DNA from 2 places in the Janthinobacterium sp. SUN118 genome. Region 2 is predicted to be linked to the other one. Evidence: predicted binding sites of a transcription regulator. Region 2 holds the regulator's gene; the other holds the start of a gene.

Region 1 (10,897 bases), on a different contig from region 2:
CGGCTATGGTGTAAACTTAAACTATGCAGACTTATTTCTTTCTCATCGCCGCCCTGGGGTATGTGGTGTGTGCGGTGCTTCCCTCGTCCCGGGCCCGGCTGATTGCCGGCCTGACGGGCGTGGCTTGGCTGGCGCACGGCGCCACCCTGTGGTTCGACCTGATGGCGCCAGGCACCTTGCGCTTCGGTTTTTCCGCCATGCTGTCGGCCGCGCTGTGGGTATCGGTGGGCGCCTACTGGATAGAAAACCGCAATTTCAGCCTCGATGGGCTGCGCCGGATGGTCATGCCCAGCGCCGTCATCGCCATCGGCCTGGCATGGGCCTTTCCCGGCAGCCAGGTCAGCATGGAAGGCAAGTCGGCCGTCTTCGGCTGGCATATCGCCGTGGCCGTGCTTGCCTACAGCACCTTGACGATCGCCGCCTTCCACGCCGTGCTGATGGCGTTGCAGGAATCGCGCCTGCATACGCGCAGCGAAAGCCGCGGTTTCATCGGCAACGCGCTGGACCAGCTGCCGGCCCTGCTGACGATGGAGAAGTTGCTGTTTCGCATGATCGGCCTGGGCTTCATCCTGCTCAGCCTGACCGTGCTGTCGGGCATTGTGTTTTCCGAACAATTGTTTGGCAAGGCCTTGAACTGGGATCACAAGTCGGTGTTTACCATGCTGTCGTGGCTGCTATTTGCCGCCTTGCTGGCCGGTCGCCGCTTCCGCGGCTGGCGCGGCAAGACGGCCTTGAGCTTTACACTGGCCGGTTTCGCTACCTTGCTACTGGCCTATGTCGGCAGCCGTTTTGTACTTGAAGTGGTTTTACACCGAGGATTCGCATGACACGTGTTTTATTCTGGCTGGCGCTGGTGTTCCTGGTGCTGTTCGCTATCCGCAGCAAGATCCGCGGCATGCAGCAGCGCGCCCGCGCGCAGCAGCAACAGCCGCCGCATCCGTTTGCACCGCCCGGCCGGCCGCAGGAATTGCCCGATGCCGAGCTGATGCTGTGCTGCGCCCATTGCGGCGTGTATTACCCGGCTTCCGAAAACGTGCAGGCCAAGGGCCACGATTACTGCAGTCACGCGCACGCCACCCTGTAGCGCCGGCGACGGGCAGGCGGGCGCCGTTTCCCGCATTGCTCATCCGTATCGTAACGTCCCCCACCGCCAGTCTGGCGTAGCATCTGCAGGAAGCGACCCGTAGCGCCATCGCAGAAAGGCCAGCCCATGTCCCGCCTCAGCCCGCGTACCGTGGCCGCCATCGGCATGCCGCCGGCACCGCAATTGAGCGGCAACTCGGCCGCCATGCAGGCGCTGCGCGCGCAGATCGGCCGCATCGCCGGCTGCGGCGCGCCGGTGGCCATCCGCGGCGAGTCGGGCAGCGGCAAGGAGTTGGCGGCGCGCGCCATCCATGCGCAGGGCGCGCGCGCCCCTTTTCCGTTTATCGCCGTCAATTGCGGGGCGATACCCGAAGCGCTGATGGAGGCGGAATTCTTTGGCTGCCGCCAGGGCGCCTATACGGGCGCGCTGCATGAACGGCAGGGCCTGTTCCAGGCCGCGCACGGCGGCAGCCTGCTGCTCGATGAAGTCGACGACCTGCCGCTGGCCATGCAGGTAAAGCTGTTGCGCGCCCTGCAGGAGCGCCGCGTGCGCAAGCTGGGCGGCAGCACCGACGAAGCCGTCGACGTGCGCATCCTGTGCGCCAGCCAGCATGGCCTGGCGCGCGGCGTGGCGGCCGGCACCTTTCGCCGCGATCTGTATTACCGGCTCAATGTGATCGAGCTGGCCGTGCCGCCGTTGCGGGAACGGCTCGGCGATCTGCAGGTATTATGTGAGGCGATACTGGCACGCCTGGCGCCAAGGCAGGCCGTGCGGCTGGCGCCGCCGGTGCTGGCGGCACTGGGCAATTATGCGTTTCCGGGCAATGTGCGCGAGCTGGAAAACCTGCTGGAACGGGCGCTGGCTTTCGCCGACGGCGGCGTGATCGCGCTCGACGGCCTGGGCTTGCCGCCAGCCGTCCCGCTTCCGGTCCCCGCGCCGATGCGCGCCGCGGCTGGCGCCGCACCGTTGGAAGTGGCGGCGCCCGGACTGGAGCGGCAACTGTCGCTGCCCGGCATGGCGCCGCGCGGCGAGGTGGCCGTCCTGCCATTGGCGGCGTATCTGTGCCGGGCCGAGCGCGACATGATCGTGCTGGCGCTGGAGCGGGAACGCTATCACCGCGGGCGGGCGGCGCGGCAACTGGGGCTCAGCGTGCGCCAGTTGCGTTACAGAATGCAAAAATTGACGATACAGGAGCCCCGGCTTGATGACGGCATGGAAGATAGATGAAGACGGCTGGTGCGATGGCGCCGTGCGCTACGAATCGCCGTACTGGGATGCGCGGCCCGATGGCGCGCAAATCGACTTGCTGGTGATCCATAACATCAGTTTGCCGGGTGGCCACTTTGGCGGGCCGCATGTGTCGGACTTGTTTACCGGCCGGGTAGATTATAATGCCGATCCTTCTTTCGCCGACCTGCGTGGCTTGCAGGTGTCGGCGCACTTTTTTGTGCGGCGCGATGGTGCGTTGTTGCAATATGTTTCGGCTGACCAGCGCGCCTGGCATGCCGGCACGTCCTCGTTCGAGGGACGCCCGCAGTGCAATGGATATTCGATCGGTATCGAAATGGAAGGCTCGGACTGCGTGCCCTTCCAGCCGCGGCAATACCATGTCCTGGCGGCATTGACGGCGGCGCTGGTGGCGCGCTACGGGCTGAGCCAGGTGCGTGGACATGAGCATATTGCGCCGGGCAGGAAGACGGATCCGGGGCCATTTTTTGACTGGCATTTTTATCAAGTATGCTGGCTGGAAACCCTGGCGCGGCAAGCTGCGTTAGCGCTTACTTCGCGGGCATTGGGCTTCCCGCCGCTGCCCTGAAAAGTCAACCGAAATCGTATAAGAAAGTACAAAAAATTACGCTGGCGGATGCCGGAAAACTATTGCATCCCATTTCGATGGGCACTACAATTAGTGCAGAACTTGGATTTAAAGACTATATGTAGTGCCATCTCAGACGTTTTCAGAATTATTGTCAAAGCTACCCTGCTTGCCGGTATGGCAACGGGAACTGGCGGTTTATCACCCTTGATCGTGTTTCGCGCCAGCCCGGCAGTACGGTTTGGCAATATGGATTCTGACCCTGTTTGCGCATTATGAATTTATTATTTAGCAACAATATTACCTGAAGAAACCCTGAGCATCGGGCGTTCTATTCAACAACACACGCGGCAGCAAAACTGCAGGCTGACTTTAGCTGACAACGGGAGCTTCAATGCAATCACCTCAAGATATTTCCATCAATCCAACGCCAGCATCGCCAGCGCCCAGCGCGGCCCACAGCGTGGCAAGTACCGGCGCAGCCTTGGGCGACTATCGCATCATCCGCCGCAACGGTGCGGTGGTGGCATTTGAGCCTTCGAAAATCGCCATCGCCATGACCAAGGCGTTTTTGGCCGTTAACGGCGGCCAGGGCGCGGCGTCGGCACGCATCCGCGAACTGGTGGAACAATTGACTGACGGTGTCGTGGCCGCGCTGGTGCGCCGCCATCCGGGCGGCGGCACCTTCCATATCGAAGACGTGCAAGACCAGGTGGAACTGTCGCTGATGCGTTCGGGCGAGCATGACGTGGCGCGTGCCTACGTGCTGTACCGCGCCAAGCACATGGAAGAGCGCCGCCTGCAGAAGGAAGCGCAAGGCGCTTCCGCGCAAGTCACGGCGCCCCAGCTGAACGTCACCGACAACGGCGTGCGCCGCCTGCTGGACATGCAGGAAGTGCGCGACCTGATCAACGCCGCCTGCGCCGGCCTGGAAAAGCACGTCGATGCCGACGCCATTCTGGCCGAGACCGTGAAAAACCTGTACGACGGCGTGCCCGTCGAAGAGCTGCACAAGTCGGCCATCCTGGCGGCGCGCGCGCTGATGGAAAAAGATCCGGCCTACAGCCAGGTCACGGCCCGCATCCTGCTGCACACGGTGCGCAAGGAAGTGTTCGGCAAGGAAGTGCCGCAAGCGGCCGCTGCCGCCGAATACCTGACGTATTTCCCCGCATATATTGCCAAGGGCATCGCCAACGACCTGCTGAACCCGGTACTGGCCAGCTTCGACCTGGAACGCCTGGCGAAAGCCATCGTCGCCGACCGCGACTTGCAATTCGGCTACATCGGCCTGCAAACCCTGTATGACCGCTACTTCCTGCACATCCATGACGTGCGCATCGAAATGCCGCAGGCCTTCTACATGCGCGTGGCCATGGGCCTGTCGCTGAACGAAGCGGACCGCGAAGCGCGCGCCATCGAGTTCTACAAGCTGCTGTCCTCGTTCGACTTCATGAGCTCGACCCCGACCCTGTTCAACTCGGGCACCCTGCGCTCGCAGCTGTCGTCGTGCTACCTGAGCACCGTGTCGGATGACCTCGAAGGCATCTACGACGCCATCAAGGACAACGCGCTGCTGGCCAAGTACGCCGGCGGCCTGGGCAACGACTGGACGCCAGTGCGCGCCCTGGGCGCCCACATCAAGGGCACCAACGGCAAGTCGCAAGGCGTGGTGCCGTTCCTGAAAGTGGTCAACGACACGGCCGTGGCAGTCAACCAGGGCGGCAAGCGCAAGGGCGCCGTCTGCGCCTACCTGGAAACCTGGCACATGGACATCGAGGAATTCCTCGACCTGCGCAAGAACACGGGCGACGACCGCCGCCGCACGCACGACATGAACACGGCGAACTGGATTCCCGACATGTTCATGAAGCGCGTCATGGAAAAAGGCGAGTGGACCCTGTTCTCGCCATCCGAAACGCCGGACTTGCACGACCTGGTCGGCAAGGCCTTTGAAAAGGCGTACCTGGGCTACGAAGTCAAGGCCGCCGCCGGCGAAATGCGTTCGTTCAAGAAGATCGCCGCGCTGGACCTGTGGCGCAAGATGCTGTCGATGCTGTTTGAAACGGGCCACCCATGGATCACCTTCAAGGATCCGTGCAACATCCGCAGCCCGCAGTCGCACGTCGGCGTCGTCCACAGCTCGAACCTGTGCACGGAAATCACGCTGAACACGGGTCCTGACGAAATCGCCGTCTGCAACCTCGGTTCCGTGAACATGCCGGCGCACATGAAAGAAGGCAAGCTCGATCACGTCAAGCTGGCCAAGACCATCCGCACCGCCATGCGCATGCTCGACAACGTCATCGACATCAACTACTACGCCGTCGACAAGGCGCGCAATTCGAACATGCGCCACCGTCCGGTCGGCATGGGCGTGATGGGCTTCCAGGACTGCCTGCACATGATGCGCGTGCCGTTCGCCTCGGATGCCGCCGTGTCGTTTGCCGACACCTCGATGGAAGCCGTCTGCTACTACGCCTACCTGGCGTCGACGGAACTGGCCGAAGAGCGCGGCCGCTATGAATCGTACGCCGGCTCGCTGTGGGACCGCGGCATCCTGCCGCAAGACTCGGTCAAACTGCTGGCCGAAGAGCGCGGCGGCTACCTGGAAGTCGATTCCTCGTCGGCCATGGACTGGACCCCGGTGCGCGAGCGCATCGCCAAGTTCGGCATGCGCAACTCGAATTGCGTGGCGATCGCCCCGACGGCGACGATCTCGAACATCATCGGCGTATCGGCCTGTATCGAGCCGACGTTCCAGAACCTGTACGTGAAATCGAACCTGTCGGGCGAATTCACCGAGATCAACGGCTACCTGGTGCGCGACCTGAAGGCGCGCGACCTGTGGGATGAAGTCATGATCTCGGACCTGAAGTACTTCGACGGCTCGCTGGTGAAGATCGACCGCATCCCGCAAGACCTGCGCGACATCTATGCGACGGCCTTTGAAGTATCGCCAAGCTGGCTGGTGGAAGCGGCTTCGCGTCGCCAGAAGTGGATCGACCAGGCGCAGTCGCTGAACATCTACATGGCGGGTGCTTCCGGCAAGAAGCTGGACGAAACCTACAAGCTGGCATGGCTGCGTGGCCTGAAAACCACTTACTACCTGCGCACCATCGCCGCCACCCACATGGAGAAATCGACCTCCAAGACGGGCGCCCTGAACGCCGTGGCAGTCGACGGCGGCATGTCGGCCAGCGCACAGAGCGCCCAGGCAGCCGTGGTGGCTGCAGCAGCGGTGGTCGTGGCGCCAGTAGTGGCAGCGGCAGCGGACGACGCTGATGGCGAAGCCTGCTACCTGCGTCCAGGCGACGATGGCTTTGAAGAATGCGAAGCCTGCCAGTAAAACCCGGCGCGCAGCCCGCCTTCTGAAGTGCGGCTGCGCCACTTGCCCGGTATCGGGCTTGCGTGCGACGGTTTTTAGTATAAATTTTAGTTGTCAGCCCGGCACGGCCGGGTTGATTCAATGTTGTTAATGTCTGTATTGCCCGGTACAACGGGCCTGTTGCAGACGCCGGTGAACCGGCATGGAAAGGAAGAAGATTATGTCGTTGTCTTGGGATGATGAAACCACGTCGGCAGCTGCGCCGCGTCCGGCGCAGCAAGCGCCACTGGGAAATACCGAATTGAACCTGCCAGCGGGCGCCGAGCCGTCCGAAGCGAACGCCGAGCAAGTGGCGCGCCGCGTGAATGCCGATGACAAGCGTATCATCAACGGCAAGACGGACGTCAACCAGCTGGTGCCGTTCAAGTACAAGTGGGCGTGGGACAAATACCTGGCCGGTTGCGCCAACCACTGGATGCCGCAGGAAGTGAACATGCAGCGCGATATCGAGCTGTGGAAGAACCCGAACGGCCTGACGGACGACGAGCGCCGCCTGGTCAAGCGCAACCTGGGCTTCTTCGTGACCGCCGACTCGCTGGCCGCCAACAACATCGTGCTGGGCACCTACCGCCACATCACGGCGCCGGAATGCCGCCAGTACCTGCTGCGCCAGGCGTTCGAGGAAGCGATCCACACGCACGCCTACCAGTACATCGTCGAATCGCTGGGCCTGGACGAAGGCGAGATCTTCAACGCCTACAACGAAGTCAAGTCGATCCGCGACAAGGATGAATTCCTGATCCCGTTCATCAACACCCTGACCGACCCTGCGTTTGTCACCGGCACGGTGGAAAACGACCAGAAGCTGCTGAAGTCCCTGATCGTCTTTGCCTGTCTGATGGAAGGCCTGTTCTTCTACGTCGGCTTCACGCAGATCCTGGCGCTGGGCCGCCAGAACAAGATGATGGGCGCGGCCGAGCAGTACCAGTACATCCTGCGCGACGAATCGATGCACTGCAACTTCGGCATCGACTTGATCAACACGATCAAGATGGAAAACCCGCAGCTGTGGACGGCCGCCTTCCGCGAAGAGATCAAGGACCTGTTCATGAAGGCCGTGGAACTGGAATATGCGTACGCGGAAGACACCATGCCGCGCGGCGTGCTGGGTCTGAACGCGCCGATGTTCAAGGGCTACCTGCGCTTCATCGCCAACCGCCGCGCGCAGCAGATCGGCATCGAGCCGCTGTTCGCGCAAGAGGAAAATCCATTCCCATGGATGAGCGAGATGATCGACATGAAGAAGGAACGCAACTTCTTCGAGACGCGCGTGACCGAGTACCAGACCGGCGGTGCGCTGAACTGGGAATAAGCTTTCGCTCTTCAAAGCCAGAAGCGCCGTCCTCGTGACGGCGCTTTTTTTTCGTGCGCGGCGCTGCAAAATGCCGCCGCCAGAGGACACGAGAAAGCGCCATCGGCACGACATGAAAATGCATGCGGAGCGGGCGCCGCGAAGAGACTGGCGCCGGTTTTTTCGCAGCCCATGCGCGGCCGCATCGCAGGCTGAAAATATCGTTTCCGCATACGCTGGCGGCGGCATTTGGCGCGCGATTGTGCGATAGCACGCGTATCGTGCAAAAAAGCGGGCGAAAACGTGTCGTGCCGGTTGCGCATTGACAAGGTTTTCGTGTACTTTATGAGATTGCAAATGCGAGCGTTAGAATGCGGGGTTTTTTAACCAGCGCGGTAACGAAAAAACCTCGCAAAACAGGGATACAGATTTACACGGATATGCACAAAACCACACCGTTTTCGTCTGCCGCCGTGCCCGAATTTTTTCAGGCATGGCGGTTTTTTATTTGACGCATGGGTGTTGTAGCGAGCGCGATGCGAGGAGCGAAAAAACGCACGGCATCGAAAACGAATGACCGAATTCAGACTTTGCCACCAGCTGCGAGATAAAGCAGGGTGGCACCGACGATGGCTGAAGTGCTGCAAACGTGAGGAGTTGCAGCAGTTCAGCTGGTGCCGAATTCATTAGCGCAAACGACCGTTTGTGCCGATGAATAATTCGCCTGGCCTATCCCTGTGGTGGGTCGGACGGGTTTAAATCTTGTAGCTTAAATTTCTCATCTCAGATGAAGGAGAGACAAATGGCAACAGCCGCTAAGAAATCAGAAGTAAAGAAACCAGCCGCCAAGGCTGCTCCTGCCGCGAAGAAGCCGGCAGCCGCAGCGAAGACGGTTGCCGCTAAACCAGCTGCCAAAGCCGCAGCGAAACCAGCCGCCAAACCAGTCGCCAAAGCCGCAGCCAAGCCTGCGGCAAAAGCAGCTGCCAAGCCGGCAGCAAAACCAGTAGCGAAAGCCGCCGCGAAACCAGCGGCCAAGGCCGCAGCAAAACCGGCCGCCAAGCCGGCAGCGAAAGCCGCAGCGAAACCTGCCGCGAAAGCAGCAGCCAAGCCTGTAGCGAAAAAAGCCGCCGCCAAACCGGCCGCCAAGCCAGCAGCCAAAGCCGCAGCGAAACCTGCCGCCAAGGCAGCAGCCAAGCCAGCGGTGAAAAAAGCCGCAGCGAAACCTGCAGCCAAGGCAGCAGCCAAACCTGTCGCCAAAGCAGCAGCCAAGCCAGCGGCGAAAAAAGTCGTCGCCAAGGCAGCAGCAAAGCCAGCAGCAAAAGCTGCAGCCAAGCCAGCGGCCAAGGTAGCAGCGAAGCCAGCAGCGAAAGCTGCAGCCAAGCCAGCAGCAAAAGCTGCGGCGAAGCCAGCGGTGAAAAAAGCCGCGGCGAAACCTGCGGCCAAGGCAGCAGCGAAGCCGGCCACCAAAGCGGCCGCCAAGCCAGCAGCGAAAAAAGTCGTCGCCAAGGCAGCAGCCAAGCCGGCCGCCAAAGCAGCAGCCAAGCCAGCAGCAAAAGCTGCAGCGAAGCCAGCGGCCAAGGTAGCAGCGAAGCCAGCAGCAAAAACCGCAGCGAAGCCAGCAGCAAAAGCTGCAGCCAAGCCAGCGGCCAAGGTAGCAGCGAAGCCAGCAGCAAAAGCTGCAGCCAAGCCAGCCGCCAAAGTTGCCGCGAAGCCAGCGGCCAAGCCGGCAGCCAAGGTCGCAGCGAAACCTGCCGCCAAGGTAGCCGCAAAACCGGCAGCCAAGCCAGCGGCCAAGGTAGCAGCGAAGCCGGCAGCAAAAGCTGCAGCCAAGCCAGCCGCCAAGCCGGCAGCGAAAGCCGCAGCGAAACCTGCCGCCAAGCCAGCCGCAGCGCCAGTCGTGGCAGCAGCACCGGCCGCAGCAGCGCCGGCAGCTCCAGCGGCACCAGCCGCCGTGGCCGCCAAGCCAGCCGCCAAGAAGGCCGCGCCTAAAAAGGCCGCGCCGAAGAAGGCAGCTCCTGCCGCCAAGCCATCGGCACCTATCGCACCTGTAGCAAAAACCGTGTTGGCACCGGCTGCAGCCTGGCCATTCCCAACCAGCACCCGCCCATCGTAATTTCCACGATACGGATGCCTGGATGAGGCAACACGCCGCTGTGTGACTCAATCACACAGCGGTTTTTTTTTGGAGAATTTGTCGTGCTGATCGTTATCCTTACATTGATCGTTGATACCATTGCCACTCTGCTGGGCGGGGTCTTGCTGCTGCGCTTCTGGATGCAGGCGGTACGCGTGCGGCCGCCGTCGTCCGTGGCGCAATTCACCTTTCAATTGTCCGACTGGCTGGTGCGTCCCCTGCGCCGCGTGGTGCCGGGCGTGGGCGGATATGACTGGGCCAGCCTGATCGGCGCCTTCCTGATTGTGTTGCTGGCCAGTACGGTCCTGTTTATTTCCGGTTACCCGGTCGAAGCGGTGCTGCTCAAATCGCTGCAACGCTTCCTGCAATGGATACTCTACGGTTTCATGGCCTTGCTGATCATCGAAGCCATCTTCAGCTGGGTCAACCCGCATGCGCCGCTGGCGCCCTTCGTACGGGCCCTGAACGAGCCGCTGCTGCGTCCGATCCGCAAGGTGGTGCCGCTGGTCGGCAGCCTGGACCTGTCGCTGCTGGTGGCCCTGATCCTGCTGCAGATCGCGCAAGTGCTGGTGGGGATGATTTTTGTGGTGCGATGACGGTGAGGTGGTGGCGTAGGCCGGGTTAGCGTAGCGTAACCCGACATCACCACTTGTCATGCTAACGATGTTGTCGGATTACGCGCGGTTTTACCGCGCTAATCCAACCTACATATTAATAGCGGTAGCCGAACGCCGCTTCGAACTGGTCGGCGATGCTGGCTGGCGTAAACACGTGGTTTTGCGCGCCCTGGGTGGCGATCTTGATGGCGCCCAGCAGGCTGGCCAGGCGGCCGCTGGTTTCCCAGCCCAGGTCGTTGGTGATGCCGAACAGCAAGCCGGCGCGGTAGGCGTCGCCGCAGCCGGTGGGATCCAGCACTTCCTTGGCGGCAACGACAGGGATGTCGATGCGCTTGCCGTCCGTATAGATTTCCGAACCCTTTTCGCCGCGCGTGACGATCAGCGCTTCCAGGCGGCTGGCGATTTCCGGCAGGGTCAAACCTGTGCGTTCCATCAACATTTCCATTTCATAGTCGTTGGCCGACACGTACGTGGCTTTGTTGATGAAGTCGATCAACTGTTCGCCGTTAAAACGCGGCAACTGTTGACCTGGATCAAACATGAAAGGGATGCCCAGCTCGGCCAGGTCGG
Region 2 (10,897 bases):
CGTGCAGCATTCCGCCCAGCAGATAGGCTAGCCGCGCCTCTCCCTGGCCATCGTCCTGCCCATCAGCGCCACCGCCGCCAGCGAAGGCGGCGCGCTGCTGCGCGTCGAGCTTGTTCCAGGTCAAGGGCATCAGGGCGCCCTGTCCATCGAGCGTGTAGACGGGGCGCAAGGTCGCTGGCGTAGCATCCGCCATGGCCTTGTCGCGCTCGCCGGTGCGCCACACTGGCTTGCCAGCAAGCATGCCGCCATCGGCGTCCACGCCAAACGCGGTGCGCGACAAGGTCATGCCGCCATCGGCCAGGCGCATCCGCGTGTGAAACCAGTACGCCTCCTCCGTGCCGCTGGCCAGCGCCATCAGCGAGGGGCCGGCCAGTGCCGCCGTGCCTGTCCCCTTGTCGGCGGCCACGAAGGCGGCGCGCACGCCGGCGATCAGGGCCGCAGGGTCGCTGCCCGCCAGGTAATGGCTGGGCCAGCGGCCATCCACGCTCCACTCATCCATCGCCTTGCCCACCGCGCTGTGGAAGGGATTGGCGTCGCCATCCTCGTCAAGAAAGCCGCCATACTTGGCCGCCAGCAACAAGGGAGTGACGGGCGGCGCGCCGGCCGGGTCGCCCGGACGCAAGTCGCCCGCATGGTGTTCGACCGCGCTGCCGCCCTTGCCCCCTGCGCCGGGTCGCAGCGCCTGCACATGCGACCAGTACGCCAAGCCGGCCGCATGGTAGCTGGCGCCATCGGCCTCATCGGCCAGCAACTCCAGTCCGGCCAGTTCAGGCCGTGGCGCCGGATTGCCTTGTCCGCCCTCGCCTTCCAGCTTGCCCACCGCGCGCGTCCACGCCATGACATCGAGCGCGGGCGGCGCATAGCCATCGGCCGCGCGGGCGCGGTCGCTGGCATGCATGGGCGGACTGGCCGTCGGCACGTTGCCCGGCACGTAACGATCGCCCGCCATGCCCGCGTCGCCCAGGCTGACGACGACCTGGCGCTGGCAACTGGCCGCCAGCGGGTCGCTCCACTGGGTGATGACAGGCAAACCTTCATCGACGGCAGGCGGCGCCGTGGCGGGCGGCACCACGGCGCTCGCTTGCCGCCCCTGCAGGTAGCGCAGCGATTCGTACAGCAGTTCGGCCGTCGGTGCCGCCCTGGCGTAGGCGCCGGGATGCAGGACATGACTGCGGCCCAGGCCGTTGATGTAAGCGGTCACCCCGCCGCCATGGCCCGCGCCCTGGGGAACATACACGCCATTGGCGGCACTCCACTCGGACTCGGGATTGTCTTGCGGTAAAAAATCGGGCGCCGCCCAGCGCTGGCTGCCCGCATGGGCCAGCGGCGCGCGCAATACGCCACCGTAGACATAGCCAGCGCCGGGCGGCGCGGCGTTCAGGTGCCCGAACACGCCCACGCGCACCCTGCCGCCATGGCGCTGCACGGCGCCCACCGGCTTGTAGTACTTGCCATACGCGAGGCACAGGTCAGCGCGCAGCGGCCCTTCGGTAACATCGCACACCTGCACCCGCGCCAGGAACACGCCGTGAGTGCCCGCTACGCCGGGAACGTCGCAATTGCCGCCCGCCGGCAGCGTAGCGTCGCCAAACAGCAGGCGGTTGCGACAGGAAACGATGGCCAGTTGCGCCAGCGCAAACGGTGTCGCGGCCGCCACGCCCTCGCGCAAGACCTTGCGTGGGAAAAAGGCGGGATGGGCGAAAAAGTCGATGGCATCGTTGCCGTTCTGGCTGTCAGGCAGATAAGCGCGCTGCAGCACCGTCTTGCGCGCCTCGTCGATGACGCGGTCGCCGCCCGTCAGGGCATAGCGGACAATATCGAGCATGCTGGCGCTAGCCCAGTTGAGGAAGTTGCCGCTGAAACTATCGCCGCCACAGCCATGCTGCGCGTCGGCCGGCTTCAGGACAGAGAAGTAAGCGGTCGCTACGCGCAAGTCCGGCACGCTCACGCCATCCTTGCTGCGATACGGATAGCGGTAGCACATGCGCGCATGGAAGTAGCCGGCGTAGTCGCGCTGTGGCGCGTAGTCGCCTGCATGCGCGGCAGCGGCGGCAGCGTGCGTGAACGACAGGTTGAGCAGCAGATTCGGCGGCACGCGAGCGCCGTGCACGCCAACGTCGGCACGCTCCAGCGCCACCGTGGGCGTGGTGGCGCCAACGGCAACGCTGCAACATAGCCAGCACAGTGCCGCCAGCCAGGTCCGGCCAGCGCGCCGCAGCGCCAGCCAATGCCGATGCCGATGCGCGATCATGGCCCCGCTCCGGCTACCTGCTTGCGGTAATAGCTTTGCAGCACCACCTGCGTGCTGTCCTGCGCGCCAAAACCGATGGCCGTCACGCGGTACAGATAATTTCCGGTGGCGAGGCTGCCGATCACGGCCCCCGCCTCTTCGCCGGGCAGGTGAAACGGCAGCAACTCGATGATGTAGCGGGGCCGGCGAAATGGCAAAAAGCCCTGTCCCGTCTGCATGGCCGCGCCCGTAAACCGGCCATAGGGTACGGTGCGGTTCCCGTCGCTCCCGCTGGCCGCCTCGGCACCGCCCAGCGCCATGCTCAGCCACAGCGCCGGCGCGCCCTTTTCCGCCGGCAAGCACAAGCCCAGCTCGCCACCATCGCCGCAGCCGACAGTGAATCCCGCCGCGCTGCCCGGCGCGAACAGGCTGCTGCGTCCTGGCGCGCCGGGCAAGCCTTCGATATCGTTCTGCGCATCCATCAATGCCTCCTCCGCGGCCTGGAACGCGATATACCGGTCGCGCTCGCCGCGAGCCGCCTTTTCGCCCAGCAATGCCATCTGCGCCGCCGATATGCCCAGCAACAGGATCACGACCAGCAGGCACAGCACGTACACCAGGGTCGCCCCCCGCTGGAGGCAAACCGGTGAGCCGCAGCTGGCGCCAGCGCTGGCCATCGTGCCGCCTATGCCGGCCCGTTGCGCAGCAGGATGCTGGTCTGCAGCATGTGCCGCAGCCGGCCCCGCAAGGCGTCAGGCAGGGCTGAACGTGCGATGCGCACGCCCGTGTCGCTGGCGCCATGCGCCTCCGCATACGCGGCACCAAACAGGTCGAACTGCGCTGGCCCGGTCTTTTCCGCTTCGCCCGCCTCGCCATGCAGCAGCAGCGCCACGCGCACGCTGGCCACGCGCTTCCAGTGCGTGCGGCGGGCAAAGTCGCGCTGGCGTTCTGCCGCGCTGGCGCCCACCAGCAGCAGCGCCGCATCGTAAGCGTCGAGCGCGCTGGCCTTGACGAACTGGTTCGCCACGCCATCGGGCGGCGTATCCGTATCGAGGCCATACAGGACCTGGAAGGTGTCGACGCCACGGATGATGGCGTCGGCGCCCCAGCCGTTCGCGCCGCGGTACTTGCAGCGCAATTCTCCCTCGCCGTCGGCGCCCTGCGCCACATAAAAAATGCTCCAGCCCCGCTGCGCCTCCGTCTGCGCGGCGCCGACGCCAAAGCCGGCGCAATTGAGGACGGAGCCATCGCCGTTCTCTCCCATGCCGGCGCCGTAATAGCGCAAGGCCAGCACGTCGCTGCCATGCACGGCGGCCGGCAGCGGCTGGCTGATGCCCTCGCTGTTCTTGTCCAGGCTGTGCGCGTCGAGCCCGGCGATATTGGCGCTGTCATGCGCCGCGTGGGCGACCGGCGCGGCGCTGCTGTCCCAATTCACGTACGCCGTCTGGCGCACGGCCCTGGCGATGGCATCGAGCGCATAGCGGCCGTTGTCATCCAGGCGCGCGCTGGCGGACTGGTCGAAGTAACTGCCGCTGGCCGCCAGCAGCACGGTGCTGGCGGCCAGCATCAGCAAGGCACCCAGGGACAGGGCCACCAGCAATTCAACCAGGCTCATGCCGGCACGCCAGCGTCGTGCGGCATTCATGCGCCGCCTCCGCCCAGTTGCAATGCCAGCTTGGGCAGCGACTCGCCGGCCCCATTCACGGCAGGCTTGCCGTCGGGACGGCGGCCACGCCAGCCCAGCTTGATGACGATGGGCGCGCCCTTGCCGCCGCTGCAAGCCCAGTGCAAGCCTTGCGCGGCGCTGTCCCATGCCTGGGCGTCGCGGCAGATCAGCAGGCGCGCGCCGGGCAAGGCGACATGCAGCTGCTGTTTCCACTCGGCGATGTCGAATTGCGCCAGCTGTGCCGCGCCGCAGGCGGAGGCGCCAAAGCAGTCGGGCGCGCCGCCAGGCGGTTCGTCACCATCCGGCGCCGCTTCGTAAGCCAGGTTCAAATAGGGATTGTTGGCGTCGGGACCATGCAGGAGGCCGCCATTGGCGCGCATGCGCTCGGCCATGCCAGAAGCCAGCTGGGCGCCGGCCGACAGCAGCGCCGACTCATGGCGCGCGCGCAGGGAAGTCAGCTGCAATATGCTGGCGCCGAGCAAGCCCAGCGCCAGTAGCAGCAGCGACACCAGCACCTCGACCAGGCTGCTGCCGACCATCGTCGCCCTGCGGCGGCCTCCGTTGTCCATGAAGTGCTCCCTCGCGCAAAACGGACCGCAGGAACGGGCGGCCCAGCTACACGATAGGCGCGGTCAAAGACTCTGGTATGCGGCAGCGCAAACGATGTGGCAAAAAGGCGCGGCGCGAAGAAAAAAAGCTGCTGGAATTGATCAGACCGCTTGCCGGAAACGCCAGGCAAGCAGCAGCATCGCGCGCGGCATGGCCAGGTGGCGCCTACACGCGGCCGTGACGATGCGGCCATAGGGCGGCCAGCCCTGCAGGGTGCATCGAGTCTGGACGATGGACGAATGAGATGGTGCGACAGTGAGGCGACGAATCGCCGGACGGCAAGGCGCCGAAACGTCCGCCGCACGCCAGCCGCCAGCGCGCCGCGATCAGAGGCAAATCAGGGCTTGCGCGCCTGTCCCACTTCGGCGATCGCATCCTGGAACTCGGCCAGGTCTTCGAAATTCTTGTAGACGGAAGCGAAGCGGATGTAGGCGATCTTGTCGAGGCGCTTCAATTCCTGCATGACGAGTTCGCCGATATAGCCGGAATCGACTTCGCGCAAGCCGCTGGTCAGCAGTTTTTCCTGGATGGACGCGATGGCCGTGTCCACTGAGGCGGCCGCGACGGGGCGCTTGCGCAAGGCCAGCATCAAACTGCCGCGCAACTTATCCGCAGCGAACTCCGTCCGGCTGCCATTCTTTTTGACGACGGCCGGCATGATAAGTTCAATGCGCTCATAGGTGGTGAAGCGCTTGTCGCATTTGCTGCAGCGGCGGCGGCGCCGTATGGCATCCCATTCCTCCGATACGCGCGTATCGAGAACCTGGGTGTCGCCGTGCTGGCAAAATGGACATTTCATGTGGCGGATACAACTTTATAGTAGTGAATGACGGAAAATCGCCGCTCTTAAATTAAAGGGCGCCCGAATCACTCCGGGCGCCCATGGGCACAACGGAATGTGTCAGACAGAATCTTACTCTGTATGACACATTCTGGACAAATAATTATGCGGCGTAGACCGGGTGCGCGTCGGCCAGCACTTTCACGGCCGCTTTCACGCGCTCGATGGTGGCGGCGTCATGCGGATTGTCCAGCACGTCGGCGATCAGGTTGCCCACTTCTTCCGCTTGCGCTTCCTTGAAACCGCGCGTCGTCATCGCCGGGCTGCCCAGGCGGATGCCCGAGGTGACGAATGGCTTTTGCGGGTCGTTCGGGATGCCGTTCTTGTTGCAGGTGATGTGCGCGGAACCGAGGATGGCTTCGGCTTCCTTGCCCGTCAGGTTCTTGGCGCGCAGGTCGACCAGCATGACGTGCGATTCGGTGCCGCCGGAAACGATGCGCAGGCCGCGCTTGATCAGAGTTTTCGCCAGCACGTCGGCGTTCTTGATCACTTGCTTCTGGTAGTCGACGAATTCAGGGCTCAGCGCTTCCTTGAAGGCGACGGCCTTGCCGGCGATCACGTGCATCAGCGGGCCGCCCTGGATGCCGGGGAAGATGGCCGAGTTGATGGCTTTTTCGTGCTCGGCCTTCATCAGGATGATGCCGCCGCGCGGGCCGCGCAGCGATTTGTGCGTGGTCGAGGTGACGAAGTCGGCGAATGGCACCGGGTTCGGGTACAGGCCGGCGGCGATCAGGCCGGCGTAGTGGGCCATGTCGACCATGAAGTAGGCGCCCACTTCCTTGGCGATCTTGCTGAAACGCTCGAAGTCGATCTTTTTCGAGAATGCGGACGCGCCGGCGATGATCAGCTTGGGCTTGCGTTCGCGCGCCAGGCGTTCCATGGCCTCGTAGTCGATGTCTTCTTCCGCCGTCAAGCCGTAGGACACGACGTCGAACCATTTGCCGGACATGTTCAGCGGCATGCCGTGCGTCAGGTGGCCGCCTTCGGCCAGCGACATACCCATGATCAGGTCGCCTGGTTTCAGCATGGCGAAGAACACGCCCTGGTTCGCTTGCGAGCCCGAGTTCGGCTGCACGTTCGCGCATTCGGCGCCGAACAGCTGTTTCACGCGGTCGATCGCCAGTTGCTCGGCCACGTCGACGTATTCGCAGCCGCCGTAGTAGCGCTTGCCTGGATAGCCTTCGGCATACTTGTTCGTCAGTTGCGAACCTTGCGCTTCCATCACGGCTGGCGAGGTGTAGTTTTCCGACGCGATCAACTCGATGTGATCGTGCTGGCGCACGTTTTCTTTTTGAATGACGGCGAACAATTCAGGATCGACGTTGGCGAGGGTGTGATCTTTTGCAAACATGTAAAAACTCCAAGTATGAGGGTGCTTGTACTGGCAGGTTGGATCGAATGAGGGGAGCCGGCGTTAAGTGAATAACAACATTGGACAGGCAGCCTCTTCGTGCTTTTCCATAGTGGCTACCCAGGCGAACGGCTGATGAAAAATCTCACGTTTCCCGGTGGGTGTCCACCTTTCGCCGGTAAGCGGACCGCCACACTGTGGAGATCGCTTCGACTTTTCGCCAGTCACGTGAGACGTAATGGAAATCAAATTGTAAGTTAAGTGCTCAAATTGAGCAAGGAATGCAACGGTGCGGCTATAATCGCCGCGCGCCATGCAAGCCCGGGCACGCCGCAGCATCAACCGGGCCGCTACGCCAGTTCTTAAGCTGAACTTAAACCTGGCTGCGGCATGTAAGCGTATGTTACGAAGCTTGCCATTGGACACCCCAGACTTACAATGCTGCGGTGCAACTTGCATGCTGCTTTTGCATGGCATTCAGGCAAGCGCCTCAAGTCACAAGAAGAAAAATCGCGTAAAATGTTGCTCAATCTCACTACTGGCGCAATAAACATGCCTTCAGTCTTTACCTGGAACGTACGTGTCTACTATGAAGACACCGACGCCGGTGGCATCGTTTACTACGCAAACTACCTGAAGTTCTTTGAGCGCGCGCGCACAGAATGGCTGCGCGCCATCGAGGTAGGCCAGCAGGAACTGCTGCAACAGCATGACGCGATGTTCGTTGTCAAAAGCGTCAACGCCGACTATCATGCGCCGGCCAGACTCGATGACACGATAAGATTAACCTTAAGCATAGAGAAAATGGGGCGCGCCTCCATCGTTTTCCTGCAACAAGCCTGGTGCGGCGACAGCCTGCTCAATACGGCCCGCGTCAAGATCGGCTGCGTCGACTCGGCACTGCGCCCGCGCGCCGTGCCTGATGCAGTGGCGGTCCGCATGCGCGCCGCCTGAGCCCTACCCGCCACCCCCGGACAATTCACCAACAGACTGCCAGCCAATGAACGTTACACAAGATCTTTCTTTCCTCGCGCTCATCTCCAATGCCCACCTGATCGTGCAATTGATCATGGCCCTGCTGTTGCTGATCTCCCTCACCAGCTGGACCTACATTTTCCGCAAGATGTTTGCGGTACGTCAGGCCCGCAAGCAAACCATCGAATTTGAACGCAGCTTCTGGGCCGGCGGCAACCTGCATGCGCTGCACCAGAGCGCCAACGGCAACCGCGACCAGAGCGGCGCGCTGGCCCGCATCTTCGATGCCGGCATGGGCGAATTCATCAAGGGCAAGGCATCGTACGGTTCGCGCGAAGCGCTCGACGTCGGCGCCGTGCTCGACGGCGCCCGCCGCGCCATGCGCGCCGCCTTCCAGCGCGAAATGGACGTGCTCGAATCGCACCTGGCCTTCCTCGCGTCCGTCGGCTCCGTCTCGCCGTACATCGGCCTGCTCGGCACCGTGTGGGGCATCATGAACGCCTTCCGCGGCCTGGCCAACGTGCAGCAAGCCACGCTGGCCGCCGTCGCGCCCGGCATTGCCGAAGCGCTGATTGCCACCGCCATCGGCCTGTTCGCGGCCATTCCCGCCGTCGTGGCCTACAACCGTTTCTCGCATGACATCGACCGCCTGGCGATCCGCTTCGAAAGCTTCGTCGAGGAATTCTCCAACATCCTGCAGCGCCAGTCGCGCTAAGAGGGAGCAGCGTCCATGGGCTCTTCATTCAATAGCGGCGGCATGCGCGGCGGCCGAGGCCGCAAGTTCAAGTCGGAAATCAACGTCGTGCCATATATCGACGTGATGCTGGTACTGCTGATCATTTTCATGGTGATGCCGTCGTCGAACAATCCCAGCGTGGTGAACCTGCCCAACGCGGAAAAGACGGCGAAACCGCCCGATGACTATATCCAGATCGTGCTCAAGCCGAACGGCTCGCTGTCGATCGGCGTGATCGGCAAGGAACAGCTGGCGCCGGAAACGGAACCGAACCGCGACGCCCTGCTGCGCAAGCTGCGTGGCTTGCACGAGACCAATCCCGACTATCCCGTGCTGATCGCGGGCGACAAGGAAAGCAAGTACGACGATGTGATCCAGCTGATTTCGGAAGCGAAAAAGATGGGCATCACCCGGGTTGGCCTGGCCACCAAGTAAGCGCACTCTCACGTATCCAGACTTGACTGTTTTTAGATAGACTTGACTTTGCAGACCAAACAAATCGACCATGTACTCGGCAAGCCCTACAGCGTGCCGCGCGAACGCAGCCGCTGGCCCTCACTGGGCCTGGCGCTGGCGATGCATCTTGGCCTGCTGTTTTTCCTGTGGGTGGGCGTACACTGGCAAAATACGGAACCTGTGGCCGTGGAAGCGGAAGTGTGGGACCTGAAGGTGCAGACGGCCGCGCCGCCGCCCGAGGTGGCGACGGAACCGGAGCCGACGCCTGCCCCGCCGCTGGAACCGGAAGTCGAACGGCCCGCCCCGCCGCCACCGCCGCCGGTGGCAGCGCCCGAGCCGAAGGTCGACCTGCGCGAGGCGGAAATCGCCCTCGAGCGCAAGAAGGCCAAGCTGAAGGAAGAAAAGGACAAAGCGGCCGCGGAAGAGCGCCGCAAGCAGGAACAGAAGGAACGCGAAGAAGAAAAACGCGAGCTGGAAAAACAGAAGCAGAAGGAAAAAGACAAGGCTGAGAAGCTCGAGAAGGAAAAGGCCGACAAGCTGGAGAAGGCCAAGCTCGAGAAAGAGAAAGAGAAAGCCCAGGAAAAAGCCGAGAAGGAATTGGCGGACAAGAAAGCCGCGGCGGAAAAAGCCGCCAAGGCCAAGAAAGCGGCAGAAGAGAAAAAAGCCGCCGACAAGGCACGTGCCGCCGAAATGAGCCGCATCACGGGCGCGGCAGGTGCCGGCACGACGGGCACGGCCGAGAAATCGACCGCGCCACGCAAGGACAGCGGCTATGTCGCTGCCCTGACGAGCAAGATCAAGAGCAATATCGCGTACAGCGGTAGTACGGACGTGCCGGGCAACCCGCGCGCCGTGTTCAAGATCGAGCAACTGCCAACTGGGGAAATTATTTCGGTCCGGAAGATCAAAAGTAGCGGCCTGCCGGCGTATGACAGCTCGGTGGAAAACGCCATTAATAAATCGTCGCCACTGCCGAAGAAAAAAGACGGCACGGTGGAACGCGAGATTGAACTCATATTCGAGATGAAGGATTTGCCTAAATGATGATCATGAAAAAAATGAGCTATGTCGTGCTCTGCGCCAGCCTGGTGCTGGGCGCCACGGCTGCCCAGGCGCAACTGCGCGTGGAAATTACCGGGATCGGCAGCAACCAGATCCCCGTTACCATCGCCCCGTTCGTCAATGAAGCGGCGGCGCCGCAATCGCTGTCGGGCATCATCAAGGCCGACCTGGCGCGCAGCGGCGTGTTCAAGCTGATCGACACCGATGCGCCGATCGCCGAAACGGCCCCCGTCAGCTACGATCAGTGGAAGTCGCGCGGCGCCGATGCGCTGGCGGCCGGCAGCGTGCAAAGCATGGCCGATGGCCGCCTGGACGTGCGTTACAAACTGTTCGACACCATCAAGGGCGCCCAGCTGTCGAGCATGAACAATGCGGCCGCGCCGCAGTTCAACCGCTTGTTGGCGCACAAGATCGCCGATGACATCTATGAAAAGCTGACGGGCACCAAGGGCGCGTTCGCCACGCGCATCGCCTATGTCACGCAGTCGGGCCGCGAATACCGCCTGGAAATCGCCGACGCCGACGGCGAAGGCATCCAGGTCGCCCTGCGCTCGCACGAGCCGATCATTTCGCCGGCCTGGTCGCCGGACGGCACCAAGGTGGCGTATGTCTCGTTTGAAAAACGCAAGCCCATCGTCTACGTGCAAAACCTGGTGACGCGCCAGCGCACCATCGTGTCGAACGAAAAAGGCAGCAATTCGGCGCCGAGCTGGAGCCCGGACGGCTCGCGCCTGGCCGTGGCCCTGTCGCGCGACGGACATACCCAGGTCTACATCATGAACGCCGATGGCGGTGGCTTGCGCCGCCTGACCACCAGCAGCGGCATCGATACGGAACCCCAATTCTCGGCCGATGGCCAAAGCATCTACTTCACCAGTGATCGCAGCGGCGGACCACAAATCTACCGCATGCCCGTCAGTGGCGGCGAAGCCAAGCGCGTGACGTTTGGCGGCTCCTACAACACCAGCCCG

What was found. Region 2 encodes NrdR, which represses ribonucleotide reductase genes. Its sites were predicted from a motif close to CACNANATNTNGTG; they were not measured.
Region 1: the regulator NrdR is predicted to act here: its motif matches at 3,014-3,027, upstream of O0880_RS02375 (ribonucleoside-diphosphate reductase subunit alpha).

The regions. Positions count from the first base shown of each region.
Region 1 covers NZ_JAPUBV010000001.1:514,757-525,653, forward strand. The annotation lists gene ccsA (cytochrome c biogenesis protein CcsA) at 24-827, shown strand; gene O0880_RS02360 (PP0621 family protein) at 824-1,084, shown strand; gene O0880_RS02365 (sigma-54 dependent transcriptional regulator) at 1,211-2,311, shown strand; gene ampD (1,6-anhydro-N-acetylmuramyl-L-alanine amidase AmpD) at 2,289-2,900, shown strand; gene O0880_RS02375 (ribonucleoside-diphosphate reductase subunit alpha) at 3,295-6,246, shown strand; gene O0880_RS02380 (ribonucleotide-diphosphate reductase subunit beta) at 6,446-7,597, shown strand; gene O0880_RS02385 (hypothetical protein) at 8,476-9,486, opposite strand; gene O0880_RS02390 (YggT family protein) at 9,773-10,306, shown strand; gene O0880_RS02395 (carbohydrate kinase family protein) at 10,422-10,897, opposite strand, start outside.
Region 2 covers NZ_JAPUBV010000005.1:254,139-265,035, forward strand. The annotation lists gene O0880_RS25120 (PilC/PilY family type IV pilus protein) at 1-2,251, opposite strand, end outside; gene O0880_RS25125 (PilX N-terminal domain-containing pilus assembly protein) at 2,248-2,907, opposite strand; gene O0880_RS25130 (PilW family protein) at 2,916-3,875, opposite strand; gene pilV (type IV pilus modification protein PilV) at 3,872-4,465, opposite strand; gene nrdR (transcriptional regulator NrdR) at 4,843-5,304, opposite strand; gene glyA (serine hydroxymethyltransferase) at 5,450-6,697, opposite strand; ZMP/ZTP riboswitch at 6,809-6,935, opposite strand; gene ybgC (tol-pal system-associated acyl-CoA thioesterase) at 7,250-7,651, shown strand; gene tolQ (protein TolQ) at 7,698-8,387, shown strand; gene O0880_RS25160 (ExbD/TolR family protein) at 8,403-8,843, shown strand; gene tolA (cell envelope integrity protein TolA) at 8,892-9,908, shown strand; gene tolB (Tol-Pal system beta propeller repeat protein TolB) at 9,905-10,897, shown strand, end outside.